Regions from separate parts of the Paenibacillus sp. ATY16 genome, predicted to be linked through region 1. Evidence: riboswitches for the same ligand, from Rfam matches in the RefSeq annotation. Region 1 holds a riboswitch; each other region holds the start of a gene.
The links. A riboswitch is a leader RNA that binds a small molecule or an ion and turns the genes downstream of it on or off. The one in region 1 is predicted to bind ZMP and ZTP.
Positions count from the first base shown of each region.

Region 1 (4,276 bases):
ATGCCGACTACATGACGGCCGTTGTGCTCGACAGCGGTTATAAGGGGGATTCCTCCACCTACAAGTTTAATTCCATTGATCTAGCTCCCGACTTTGCTTCTTCGGTTAAGTCGGACAATGTTACGCCTGCATGGGGAACGGACTTTAAGGTGCTTAAGCCCGACTCCAAAATTGATCATCTCTATTTCCAGGGACTCGACTTCCTGCGCACCAACTGGATACCCGTAGAGGATCCCGAAAGAGGGACGGTCCTATGGAGCAATCAAGGCGACCAGGCGGACAATTTCCTCATCAGGGAACTCGATCTGACCGGTCAGGCAACACCGGAGCTCAGCTTCGATACCAGCTATAATATCGAGGAGCAATGGGATTTCGGCGTGGTGCAAATATCGGAAGACGGAGGAAAGACCTGGACCTCGCTGTCCAACGAGGATACGCGGAGCGATCTGGTCGAAGGAGGCTATCCGAAGACGGCAGCGAATCTGCCGGGCTTCACGGGCAGCTCCGAAGGCTGGAAGACGGAGACCTTTGATCTGTCCGCTTATGCCGGCAAAAAGGTGCTGCTTGGGTTCCGTTACCTGACGGACTGGGGCTACAACGAAGCAGGCTGGTATTTATCCAATCTGAGGCTGAACGGAACCGTCATTGATCCGATGACGGATACCTCCGGCTTTAAGAGCCTGGAGCAGACGATTGGCCAATACGTCAATTATCAGGTGGAGTTCATTGGCCTTATGAAAAACTACGATAAGCAGAAGGACAAGGAGCATGGCAACCAGGTTAAGGTTATCCGGGTGCCTGACCCGATCAACATGGCAGAGTCGAGCCGCGTCGAGCTTGCCGACATGCTCCACAGTTCTAAATACGACCGCATTATTATGATGACGACTTACGCCGCGCCTGAAGGCACCGTGAGCAGCGTGCCTTACGATTATGACGTTGTCTTAAAGACTAACGGGAAAAAAGACAAGTCGTCTAAATAAAAAATAGAAGAAGACGCCAGGGATTCGCCTGCGCGTCTTCTTTTCGTGCGATAGAATATTCATGTTTTTTTATCCGAGGATGCGATTACGGGTTATTTGAAGGGAGCTGCTTTTCAGTTCCCGAATCTCGTTCATTAGCGAGGCTACCTTGTCCAAGTAGAGCTGCTTTAGCTCCGCGTCCTTTAAGGAGGCCAGATTGATCTCGATCGTCAGCATTGCGGACTGCGCGGCAGCTTCGAACAAAATCGCTCCAATCCCCAGATCGGAGATGACGTTTTTGTTGGAAGACTCCGCAATGCGGCGGGTAAATACCAGACCATCCCGGCACACCTCAATGAGACGCAGAGGAACATCCATCGCTTGAATCGCAGCTTCGCGAAGCGCGTTTTTGCGTATAAGTTTCTCTTCATCGGAGCTCTTTGGCAGCTTTAGCGCATCCATGTATCCATTAAAAGAAGAGATGTCCGCCTGGAGCAGCTCTTCGCATTCTGTCGTTAAGCGACGCATCTTCTCTATGACTTCAACAATAGTAGATTGAACATCGGCGAACTTTTCACCTTGAGTCAAGTTACCGACCATCGAAGTCATCGAGGCTGCAAGCGCAGCAATCAATGCGGCTACGCTTCCTCCGCCCGGCGTAGGACTAGCGCTGCCGGCTTGCTCCAGAAAATGACGGATGGAATCATCCCACGAAATCGTTGCAGTCATCTATTTGTCCTCCCCGAGTTGAAGGTCAATAGCCTTCAGCAGATTTTCGTACAGGATAGCCGTCGTTAACGTTCCGACCCCGCCAGGTACGGGGGATACCGCCGCTGCGCTTGATTGAACGCCGATTGCAACATCGCCAATCATTTTACCCTCCGGCGTTTCATTGATTCCGGCATCTATAATGACGAGGTTGGGATGAACCATCTCCTGCGTAACGACGCTTGGACGGCCAACCGCGACGAAGGCGATTTCGGCATGGCCCAGATGGGAAGCGATATCCGGCGTGCGCGAATGACAGACCGTTACGGTGGCGTTCTCGCGCTGAAGCATATGGAACAGCGGCAGCCCGACGGTCTGGCCGCGTCCCACGAGCGTTACGTTCTTGCCTTCAAGCGTAAAACCGTAATGCTTCAGAAGACGAATGCAGGATTGGGGGGTAGCCGGATAGAGACCGGTGTCACCCGTTACCGTAGCAAGCTTGTTATCAGGCGTAACTCCGTCCACGTCTTTCAACGGGGAGATCGCCCTCTCAATGGTGCTTGCCGACAGATGCCGGGGCAGGGGCAGCTCCAGCATAATGCCATGAACGGATGGATCATTGTTCAATCGGTTAACAAGCTGAAGGAGCTCTTTTTCCGCAACTCCTGCCGGGAACGCGTGGAGAGTAAACGCTACGCCTAGCTTCTCTGCGATTTTTTGCTTGGCCCCGGCATAATAAGCGGATGCGGGATCTCCTTCGACCAGAATCGTCGCCATATGAGGCTGAACCCCAATCCGCTTCCATTCTTCGACCTTCGTTCTTATTTCTTCGTATACCTGATCTGCTGCTTCCTTCGCTTTCAAGAGCTTCGTCATTCCAATCCCTCCATGCCGTTTTGTTCATGAACGAAAAAAAGTACCTGCGGAAGGCTCGCGAAAAACGCGAGTCTGTCCTCAGATACTTTTCCCAGGCGAACGGAACGTCCAAGCTGCATGCTCCCCCGTGGTTGATTCCACTTTTTTCGCCAGTCGCATGCAACGTTATTTTTCTTACTGTATCAAAAGTTTGAACGAAAGAAAAGTCTTTCCCTCTAGTAATCTATTTCTTCCTTCCGGCATACACATTAGTAGTCTTTGGCTGGAAGATACATAGATTCCATGGAGGGTACGATGCGAATGACCGTGCTTAAATACGTAATGGCTTTGCTTCTTTTTCTGGGCTTTAATCTGGAGGCGGCGGGCAATGTGACGGCAATAGCTTCTTCTGCCGCTTCTGCAGCGGTTTCGGCAAAGCCGGCTGCCGCAGAGGACAAGCCGATCGAGATCAGCTTTGCGGGGGATATTTTGCTGGACGGGAAGGTTGCGGCGAACATGGATAAATATGGCTTGAATTACCCGTTTGAAAAGGTACGCGGGCTGTTATCCGGCTCCGACATCAGCTTCGCCAATCTGGAGACTCCGATCTCGACACGCGGGCAAAAGGCGATCAAGACGTACACCTTCCGTTCCGCTCCCAAAACGCTGCAAGCGATCGTAAACTCCGGAATTGACGGAGTATCCGTTGCGAATAACCATACGCTGGACTACGGCGTGGAGGCGCTGACCGACACGATAGAATATCTGGACGAATACAGGATTGGACATACCGGCGCCGGCAGCAATATCGACGAGGCGTTTACCGCCTACACCAAGAAGGTCAATGGGAAGAAGGTAGCGATCGTTGGCATCAGCCGGGTGCTTTCGGGTCCAAGCTGGTATGCGGGGGATAACAAGGCGGGTATCGCCTCTGGTTACGATTTTGACGCGATGATGCGTTACGTTAAGAACGCCGTTAAATATTCGGACATAACGGTTATCTATATTCACTGGAATAACGAATACCAGGATTACCCGGAGGACTATGCGAGAACGTATGCGAAAGCTTTTATCGACGCGGGGGTAGATGCCGTCATCGGCAGCCACAGCCATTGCTTGCAGGGGATTGAGACGTACAAGGGCAAACCGATCTTCTATTCCCTCGGCAACTTTGTGTTCACCCCAACGCAGCGTTCAAATAAAGCGTACGACTCCATGATTGCTACTTTAACGTTCGACGGGGATAAGGTGAGCAGTAAAATCACGCCGGTAAAAATCGATAATACAAGACCGATTCTGCGGGAGCAGGCTTATAACGAAACGACATACTCGAAGCTGAACAAGATTTCATTCAACGTGAAGGTTAACGAGGATGGAACCGTATCGGCAAAATAACGGCAAGAAGAGGGATTGCAAGCCCCCTGGCGAATTATTGTCCGACGGACAAAAATGCCAGGGGGTTATATATTTTGAGAATCGGTAAGTCTAAATCCAAATTCAGATTTTGGATCTTTTTAGCCTTGTTCATTATGACGGTTGTTGTCATTAATGTCGCGTCCAAATATGCCGATGGAACCAATGTAGCCGTCTCAACCGTAAAAACCGAGATTAACGGGAAGCTGAGCTTAAAGATCGGCTCGCTGAAAGGGACTTACAAGGTAGATGATTTCTCCGTCGCGGAAGCGGGTACGGTAAGCATCCCGTATGAGGCGTCCTCGGAGGAGGGAACGTTTATCCTCAAGGTCAGCCAT
Region 1 covers NZ_NMOK02000014.1:244,975-249,250, forward strand. Annotated here, with positions in the region: gene CFI03_RS31295 (choice-of-anchor J domain-containing protein) at 1-983, shown strand, start outside; gene CFI03_RS08045 (cyclodeaminase/cyclohydrolase family protein) at 1,053-1,691, opposite strand; gene CFI03_RS08050 (bifunctional 5,10-methylenetetrahydrofolate dehydrogenase/5,10-methenyltetrahydrofolate cyclohydrolase) at 1,692-2,546, opposite strand; ZMP/ZTP riboswitch at 2,629-2,713, opposite strand; gene CFI03_RS08055 (CapA family protein) at 2,847-3,920, shown strand; gene CFI03_RS08060 (hypothetical protein) at 3,995-4,276, shown strand, end outside.

Region 2 (4,276 bases), on a different contig from region 1:
ATAAAAGAGGAGACCGGTTGCTTAGCGGATGTACTCTGCAAGCTTGGCTTTGTGGAGGAGCATAAGAATCGGAACGGGTTTCTGCAGCATTCGCATTGTTATCTGGCAAAAGCGCGGCATGGCGCGGGTGAGGCTGCTCTCACCGAAGCCGAAGAACAGCTCGGAATGTCTGTTCAATGGCTGTCTGCCGCACAAGCGCTGGATATTATGGAAAAAGCAGTGGCGGGCGGCGGCGATAATCACGCCAAGCTTTTTATGCTGATGCGCGACCGGATTATTCTGAAAGAAGCTGTGAAGTTCATGGAGAGAGAAGGCTTTTTATAAGCCTTTTTTCCAATATATACTTTATTGAAATTGCCTATGAAGATTATTGTTTTTATATATTATTCAAATAGGCTTCTTGGTTATATGATGGATTAAATATAAAAAAGGGGAGAGGGATTAATGATGAACAAGTCCATCTATGACATTCAGGTTAATGAGATAAATGGGGAGCCTATTCATCTGTCTGCTTTTTACGGCAGGGTTCTTCTAATCGTGAATACAGCAAGCCAATGCGGCTATTCCAAGCAGTTCGAAGGCCTGCAGCATTTGTACGAAAAATATTGGATGCACGGCTTCGAAATATTGGGTTTCCCGTGCAATCAGTTCAACGGCAAAGAGCCCGGCAGCAATGCGGAGGTGGAAGAGCATTGCCGGCGCAATGTTGGAGTAACCTTCTCGCTGTTCGAAAAGGTAGAGCTCCGCGGTGAATCCGTTCATCCGCTCTTTCAATATTTGACGGAGCAGGCACCTTTCCGGGGCTTTGATGCGGACAATTCCGATGAGCTGTGGATGAAGGATTTTCTCCAGCAGAATCATCCGGACCTGTATGAAGGAGACGGCGTAAAGTGGAATTTCTCCAAGTTCCTCGTTAACCGGGAAGGTAAGGTTATCGCCCGATTCGAGCCAACGACGCAGCCAGCCGATTTGGAATTGGCCATCGAGGAGGCGTTATCCTCGGAGCAATAAGTCTAATTATTGCGAAAATAGTAAAGAGGCAGGATAAACATGCGTCCCGGAAGAAATTTCTCTATTGGAAAAATTTGAGGGAGGCATTCGCATTGAGCAAGCTTTTGAAGGTAGCTATGGCGGTTACGGCTGTTTTTGCGCTGCTTATGCAACCGGTCTCGGCTTCGGACAAATCAACCAAATTCAAAGTGACGCTAGTCAGCGTGGAGCTGATTGAGAATAATCATGTCGGTAACGAGTGGTTGACTAAGGCTTACGTGAACGGCAAGGAAGCACAGAAAAACAAAAGTATCACCCTGAGCTTGAAATCGACGGACAGCATTATATGCCGAAGAGCAGGATAAAATTCCCGATAGCAATTCAGCCAATGATACGGTAAAAGCATCTTCCATCACAAAAACCGTCAATAAAGCGTTGAAGGTCGTTGTGACGGAGAACCGCGGCAGGTATTCGGGGAATACGGCCGAGTGGAAGTTTACCTATAAAATCGAAAAGTAATCCGTCAGCCGATGCTTCCCAAGAAGTTTCGGCTTCTATTTTTTAGCGCTCAAACCTTGCTTTAAATTGCTCGTAGTCTCCGTTAAAAACATTAATATCGACGTACGCATCGATGCCGGGGATATGACCCCGGTTGTTGTATTGCCAGAATAACCAGCTGCGGTCTCCTCGTAAACGCGGATGCTTGACGATATCCCTGATCCAGATTTCGTAATCCTTGAAGCTGCCTGCTATATAAGTATTAAAGGTATCGTAAGTGACATACAAGATAGGCTTCTGCTTATAATGCTCCTCCAGATCGCTGGAGAGGATGGTCAGTTCCCGCTGTATGCGGGCGACATCCTTATCAAGAGCAATCTCGATATCGATAACAGGCGGGAGGTTGGCGGACTCATTGGGTACCTCTTCGATAAAATGCGCCGCCTGCTGGGCGCCGGTGCTTTGCGTCGTGAAAAAATGATAAGCGCCGGTCCTCATCCCTTGGCTTCTTGCTTGCTCCCAATTCGATTTGAAGTCCTTATCCGTCATATCCTTTCCTTCGGTTGCCTTGATATAGACGAACCGCCATTTGCCGCTGCCGGCAACCTTGCCCCAATCAATCTCGCCCTGATAGTGGGACACGTCGATTCCCCGAACCTTGTATTTAGACGCGAACAGGTTGTTATGCCAAATGATGCCCTTATATTCCAATACACCGGCGATCACGAAGAGCAGCAGTATACACGCGGTGCTTTTCTGCCATCTTTTTAGCTTCATAGCCACCTATCCTTTGTTCCTGCCTTTAATTTTACTTTGAACATTCCCATACATAGACGTCAGCATGTCCTTATTTGTTTCCGCGAAATTTAACTTGCCCCGCGCATATGCCCGGTTTATGATAAAAGTAAATATCTGGTATGTGTGACTGGCGTAAACGTGGAGAACCACGAGGGAGCACATATGTCATGAGCCGTACGCCTGGGCAGAGTATCGTTTCTCGTGAAGAGAGGCGATGCTCTTTTTTATTGGGGAGGATGAAGCGGATGCAGAAGAGGAGAAATGTAGCTATTCTGATCTACGACAACGTGGAAGTGCTGGACTTTACGGGACCGTTTGAAGTGTTTATTACGGGCAGCAATCGCGGGCAGGATTTCCATGTGTTCACCGTGGCGGAGAATAACAGTCCCGTTACGGCCTTAGGCAATCTGAGCGTCAATTCGGCCTATACCATTCACGACTGTCCCAAGCCCGATATCGTGCTTATCCCCGGCGGCTGGGGCTCCCGTCAGGAAATGCACAACAAGGTGCTGACCGATTGGATCGGGAAATGCGCTGACGAGTCGGAGCTTCTGCTATCCGTCTGCACGGGCGCGCTGCTCCTTGCGAAGGCGGGAGTGCTGGAAGGGCTGAAGCTGACGACGAATCGTCTTGCAACCGATGAGCTGAGGCAGGTTGCACCGGCATCCGCCGAAATATCCGAGACCGCCAGATATGTGGATAACGGAAAAATAATAATGTCTGCCGGCATTTCGGCCGGCATAGACATGTCCCTCTATGTCATCAGCCGCCTTCTTGGCGAGGAGAGAGCCTTGCATACCGCAAAACTAATGGAATACGATTGGGTGCCAATAGAGCATTCCTGATGCACTTTGGCAATGATGAAAGAAACCTATCAGAGCATGTCGAGACTCACGGCATGTTCTTTTTTTTGTGAGATTTGTTTTGATAAATTTTCCACAAACTATATTGACAGTCGATATATCGAGACTTAATATATAAGCATAAGATATATCGACAGACGATATAGTTCGAGTGGTGGGAAGGATGAAAAGACATGAAAGAGATGCTGCCGCTTACCGAGGCGTTTTATTATATCCTGATCGTTCTCTATACGGAGCCATCGCATGGATACGGCATTATGCAGGATACCGAGAAGAGGAGCGGCGGGCGCGTAAAGCTTGGTGCAGGCACTTTATATACGGCGCTTAATACCTTGCTGGGCAAAGGGCTGATTGAGCAATATCCCGTTCCGGAGGGAGCGGACTCGCGCCGCAAAATGTATGCCATTACGGAGAACGGCATGCTGGTAGTCGAAGCGGAGATCGCAAGACTGGAAGAGCTTCTGAACGTAGGGCGGCAAGCTCTGATTACGAAGAAAGGGTGAGGCGTATGAGCGACAAGCTGATTAAGCGGAATCGGCTGACGATGAGCTGGGACTTTGAGAAAGAAGAGAAGTGGATTAACGAGATGTCCCGTGACGGATTGCATTTCAAGAAAGCGAGTATGGCAAGCAGCTTCTTCGCAAAGGATGAATCGGTCCGGTATACGTACAGGCTGGATTATCAGACGGGGCAAGGGCTTGGAAGCAGCAAGTTTCAGGAGTATATTGATTTGTATCGGGACGCAGGCTGGGAGTATGTCAGCTCTTACGGCTCGCTCTGGCATTATTTTCGCAGGGAGTGGCAGCCAGGGGAAGAACCGCGGCTTTATACGGACCGGGACTCGCTGATTCAACTGTACAAAAGAATGCAAAGGGTAATGGCCATTATGATGCTCGTTAATTTGATTATCATGCTTGCCAATATGGTTAATCTGCGAAACTTCCTCAGCGGCGACAGGTTTTGGACGATAGGCCTGCCGGTGACAGTCCTATATCTGCTCTTGTTCGGCGTATTGGGATATGGCTGCTGGAGGATGCAGAAGAAAGTAAACGCGCTTAAACTTTAATCTGGATAACGGAGGAGCAAATCTGCTATGAGAAAAAATCAATTGGGCGGTTCGGAATTAT
Region 2 covers NZ_NMOK02000055.1:45,006-49,281, reverse strand. Annotated here, with positions in the region: gene CFI03_RS29565 (NUDIX hydrolase) at 1-324, shown strand, start outside; gene CFI03_RS29560 (glutathione peroxidase) at 448-1,011, shown strand; gene CFI03_RS29555 (hypothetical protein) at 1,104-1,355, shown strand; gene CFI03_RS29550 (glycoside hydrolase family 25 protein) at 1,552-2,265, opposite strand; ZMP/ZTP riboswitch at 2,400-2,479, shown strand; gene CFI03_RS29545 (DJ-1/PfpI family protein) at 2,532-3,131, shown strand; gene CFI03_RS29540 (PadR family transcriptional regulator) at 3,323-3,652, shown strand; gene CFI03_RS29535 (DUF2812 domain-containing protein) at 3,658-4,215, shown strand; gene CFI03_RS29530 (aldo/keto reductase) at 4,243-4,276, shown strand, end outside.
Region 2: it holds a riboswitch for ZMP and ZTP, as region 1 does, so the genes downstream of both, CFI03_RS29545 (DJ-1/PfpI family protein) here and CFI03_RS08050 (bifunctional 5,10-methylenetetrahydrofolate dehydrogenase/5,10-methenyltetrahydrofolate cyclohydrolase) in region 1, are expected to answer to the same signal.

Region 3 (4,276 bases), on a different contig from region 1:
AGAGCTGCCGCGTATGATGCCGACCTGATCCTCAGTTACGGCAGCGAGCTGCATCCGGAGCAGGCGGCGCATAACCTGTATGCGGCACTCCGCCGGTTCGACTCGGAAGGCGTGCAGCGCATATGGGCGGAAGGCTGCTCCGAGGAAGGGATCGGACTTGCTCTGATGAATCGTCTGGCGAAAGCGGCGGGGCATCAAATCGTCCGCGTATAGAGTAGTATGTTTGTCCCCTTGTCCGCATATCTTGGTTAAGAATGGATGTGGACATGGGGGCGATAGCGTGACTGATGCAACTTTGCATGCCGGACAATTCGCGACACTGCTCATTATGGCGGTTGCGCTTGGCATGGATGCTTTTTCGTTAGGAATCGGAATCGGGCTGAAGGGGATTCGCCTGCGGGATGTGCTCCGGTTAAGCAGCATTATCGCGTTATTCCATGTGCTGATGCCTCTTGGCGGCATATATGCCGGACATTTTGTCAGCGGACTGCTTGGCCATGTTGCGACGATGGCTGCGGGCGTGCTGCTGCTTTTGCTTGGCGGGCACATGATTTACAGCTCGCTCAAAGGGGAATCGGTCCAAACGATGGACTACCGTTCCTCGATCGGAACGTTTTTGTTTGCGTTCAGCGTCAGTATCGACTCCTTCTCCGTTGGCGTAACACTCGGCATGTTCGAGGCCGATATTTTGCTGACGGTGTTATTGTTTGGGTTTTTCGGCGGGTTAATGTCCGTACTGGGACTGCTGCTTGGGCGCCGGGTCAGCGAAAATCTGGGCGGCTACGGGGAGGCGCTCGGAGGGACGATCTTGCTCATTTTCGGTCTTTTATTTATATTTTAATACATCAATGGAATCAGCCATACCAGAAAGGGGAATGCAGCATGACGCGCATCTTGTTTGTTTGTACCGGCAATACCTGCCGCTCGCCGATGGCGGAAGCCATGCTGAGGACGATGGCGGAGCAGAAGGGGATATCGCTGGAGGTTCGTTCCGCCGGAGTATCTACCATTGACGGACTGCCGATCTCGTCGCATGCGGCAACAACGCTGCGGGGCAAATCGGTCGAGCACCGCGGCTCGTCGCGCGCGTTAAGCGGAGAAGCCGTTGCATGGGCGGATCTCATTCTGACGATGACAGCCGGACACAAACGCGGCTTGCTCAACTATTTCCCTGAAGCCGTGGATAAAGCTTATACGCTCAAGGAATACGTTAACCAGGATACGGCCGTTCAGGCGGACATTGAAGAGCTCGAGCGCCTGTATACGGAGATGCATATGAAGCAGGCGCTAGGCCAGCAGCTGTCGACTGCGGAACGTTCCCGTCTTCTGGAGCTGGAGCGCCGGATCCCAAGCTTCGATATCGCCGATCCGTTCGGCGGAACGCTTGGCATGTACGAAAGCTGCGCCAAGGAAATCGAAGAGAGCCTGAAGGCCCTCCTTCAAATGCTTCAAAAGGGATGATATTCCATGCCGGAAATAGGCCCGATTTATGCGTATATTTGATTGATTTTCACGGTTGAATAAGCTATCATGAAGGTAACAAAGACGGTTTCCGATGTAACTGGCGACGGAAGTGGGTAACCACGGTGGAGCATCGGAACATACGGCCGGTCGCCTGGGCAAAGAGCAGCATGCTAGTGATAGCATGTCATGCTCTTTTTTCGTCTTTTTGAGGATTTTAGGTATAATAAGTCCGTATGATTCGACAACTAGCAGGAGGGTTTTGCGTTGAAAATTGCAATTGGTGCAGATCATGCGGGTTACCGTCTGAAAGATGAAATTGTTCCGTTTCTTTTATCGCTTGGTCATGAAATTGAAGACTTGGGCTGCGACTGCAGCCAGTCGGTGGATTATCCCGATTATGCGCTGCCTGTGGCAGACAGAGTGGCCGGCGGTCAGGCTGACCGAGGCATTCTGATTTGCGGCACGGGTATCGGCATGTCAATCGCGGCGAACAAAGTTCCTGGTATCCGCTGCGCGCTGGTGCATGATATGTTTTCGGCACAAGCCACCCGCGAGCATAACGATACAAACGTGCTTGCGATGGGCGAGCGTATTATCGGCCCTGGTCTTGCGCAGGAAATTGTCCGCATCTGGTTGGAAACACCGTTCTCTGGCGGCGATCGCCACGTTGGGCGTGTCCGGAAAGTGAAGGAAATCGAGCAGCAGTATACGGTTCATCCTTAGGTCCATGCTTTCGAAGCAAGAATTATCATTAACCGCTTAATTAACTGGCCATCGGTGTAATTAATCCTTAAGCGATTCGTGTGATCATTCTTTGTATTCACAGGAGGTATGTACAATGAACAATCAAAAGGAAACCATTACTATTGCAGCCGACGTGGAGACTATTGTAAGGGAACTTGTTGTAGCAGGGGGACTGAGAGCCGGCCAGCTGCTGGTTGTCGGCACCAGCACAAGCGAGGTGCTTGGCCAAAGAATCGGAACTTCGGGAACGGTCGAGACGGCCGCCCAGATCTATGCAGGCATTGAAGCGGTCCGGAAGGACGTGGGCTTTTATCCGGTATATCAATGCTGCGAGCATTTGAACCGGGCGCTTGTCCTCCCCCGCGAGGCGGCGGACAAATACGGGCTGGATGAGGTTGCTGCCGTACCCGTTCCGAAGGCAGGCGGTTCAATGGCCGCTTACGCTTTCCGGCATCTGCCTAATGCTTGTCTGGTTGAGACGGTTCAGGCGCATGCGGGCATCGATATCGGCGATACCTTTATCGGCATGCACCTGCGCCGGGTTGCCGTTCCGGTCAGACCGTCCATCCGGTCGATTGGCGCAGCCCATGTTACGATGGCTTTTTCGCGGCCTAAGCTGATTGGCGGAGCGCGCGCGGTATACACCTTGGAAGACAGCGGCCTGGCGTCAGAGCAGACGTCAGGAACTTGCGACTAATTATATTTAGGAGGCTTTTCACAATGGAAAACTTACGTAACCAAGATCCTGAAGTATTAAAGGCAATGGGCCTTGAGCTGCAGCGCCAACGCGACAACATCGAACTGATCGCATCCGAGAACATCGTAAGCGAAGCGGTTCTGGAAGCTATGGGTTCGGTCCTGACGAATAAATATGCAGAAGGCTACCCTGGCAAACGTTTCTACGGCGGCTGCGAGCATGTGGACATTGTGGAAGACATCGCACGCGAACGCGCGAAAGAAATTTTTGGCGCCGAGCATGCGAACGTTCAGCCTCACTCCGGCGCGCAAGCGAACATGGCGGTATACCTTGCCGTCCTCAAACCAGGCGACACGGTTCTTGGCATGAACCTGGCACACGGCGGTCACTTGACGCACGGCAGCCCGGTTAACGCATCCGGTCTTCTGTACAACTTCGTTGCTTACGGCGTAGAAGAAGATACGTTTACAATCAACTATGAAGAAGTTCGCAAAGCGGCCTTCAAACACCGTCCTCGCTTGATCGTTGCCGGCGCGAGCGCATACCCGCGCACCATCGATTTCGAGAAGCTTGGCCAAATCGCTCAAGACGTAGGCGCATTGTTCATGGTGGATATGGCTCATATCGCGGGTCTTGTTGCGGCAGGTCTGCATCCGAACCCAGTGCCTCATGCGCACTTTGTTACAACAACAACTCACAAAACGCTCCGCGGTCCTCGCGGCGGCATGATTCTTTGCCGCAAGCCTTGGGCAGCGGCAATCGATAAAGCGGTATTCCCTGGTTCGCAAGGCGGTCCTCTGATGCACATTATCGCAGCAAAAGCGGTAGCATTCGGCGAAGCGCTTCAACCATCCTTCAAAGAATACGCGCAAAAAGTAGTCAACAACGCAAAAGTATTGTCCGAGACGCTGATTGCGGAAGGCATCAACATCGTTTCCGGCGGTACTGACAACCACTTGATGCTGATTGACACGCGCAGCCTGAACATCACGGGCCGCGACGCTGAGCACGTTCTTGACTCGATCGGCATTACGGCGAATAAAAATGCGATTCCATTCGATCCAACGAGCCCGTTTGTAACAAGCGGTATCCGTCTAGGTACTCCGGCTGCCACTTCCCGCGGCATGGACGAGAAAGCCATGAAAACAATCGGCGAAATTATCGCAATGACGCTGAAGAGCCCGAAAGACGAAGCGGTATTGGCGAAAGCAACCGGCATGGTCCGCGACCTGACTGCTCAATTCCCGCTTTACCCGAACATGAAATACTAATAGCTATCTTTGCAAAAGAGGCTGTTCCCAAAGGTCCAATCGACCGCTTGGGAACGGCCTCTTTTTTATTTAGATATAGTCATTTCGCTACGCAGATATA
Region 3 covers NZ_NMOK02000004.1:469,916-474,191, forward strand. Annotated here, with positions in the region: gene CFI03_RS05185 (L-threonylcarbamoyladenylate synthase) at 1-213, shown strand, start outside; gene CFI03_RS05190 (manganese efflux pump MntP) at 329-841, shown strand; gene CFI03_RS05195 (low molecular weight protein arginine phosphatase) at 883-1,461, shown strand; ZMP/ZTP riboswitch at 1,548-1,628, shown strand; gene rpiB (ribose 5-phosphate isomerase B) at 1,729-2,187, shown strand; gene CFI03_RS05205 (TIGR01440 family protein) at 2,303-2,905, shown strand; gene CFI03_RS05210 (serine hydroxymethyltransferase) at 2,929-4,176, shown strand.
Region 3: it holds a riboswitch for ZMP and ZTP, as region 1 does, so the genes downstream of both, rpiB (ribose 5-phosphate isomerase B) here and CFI03_RS08050 (bifunctional 5,10-methylenetetrahydrofolate dehydrogenase/5,10-methenyltetrahydrofolate cyclohydrolase) in region 1, are expected to answer to the same signal.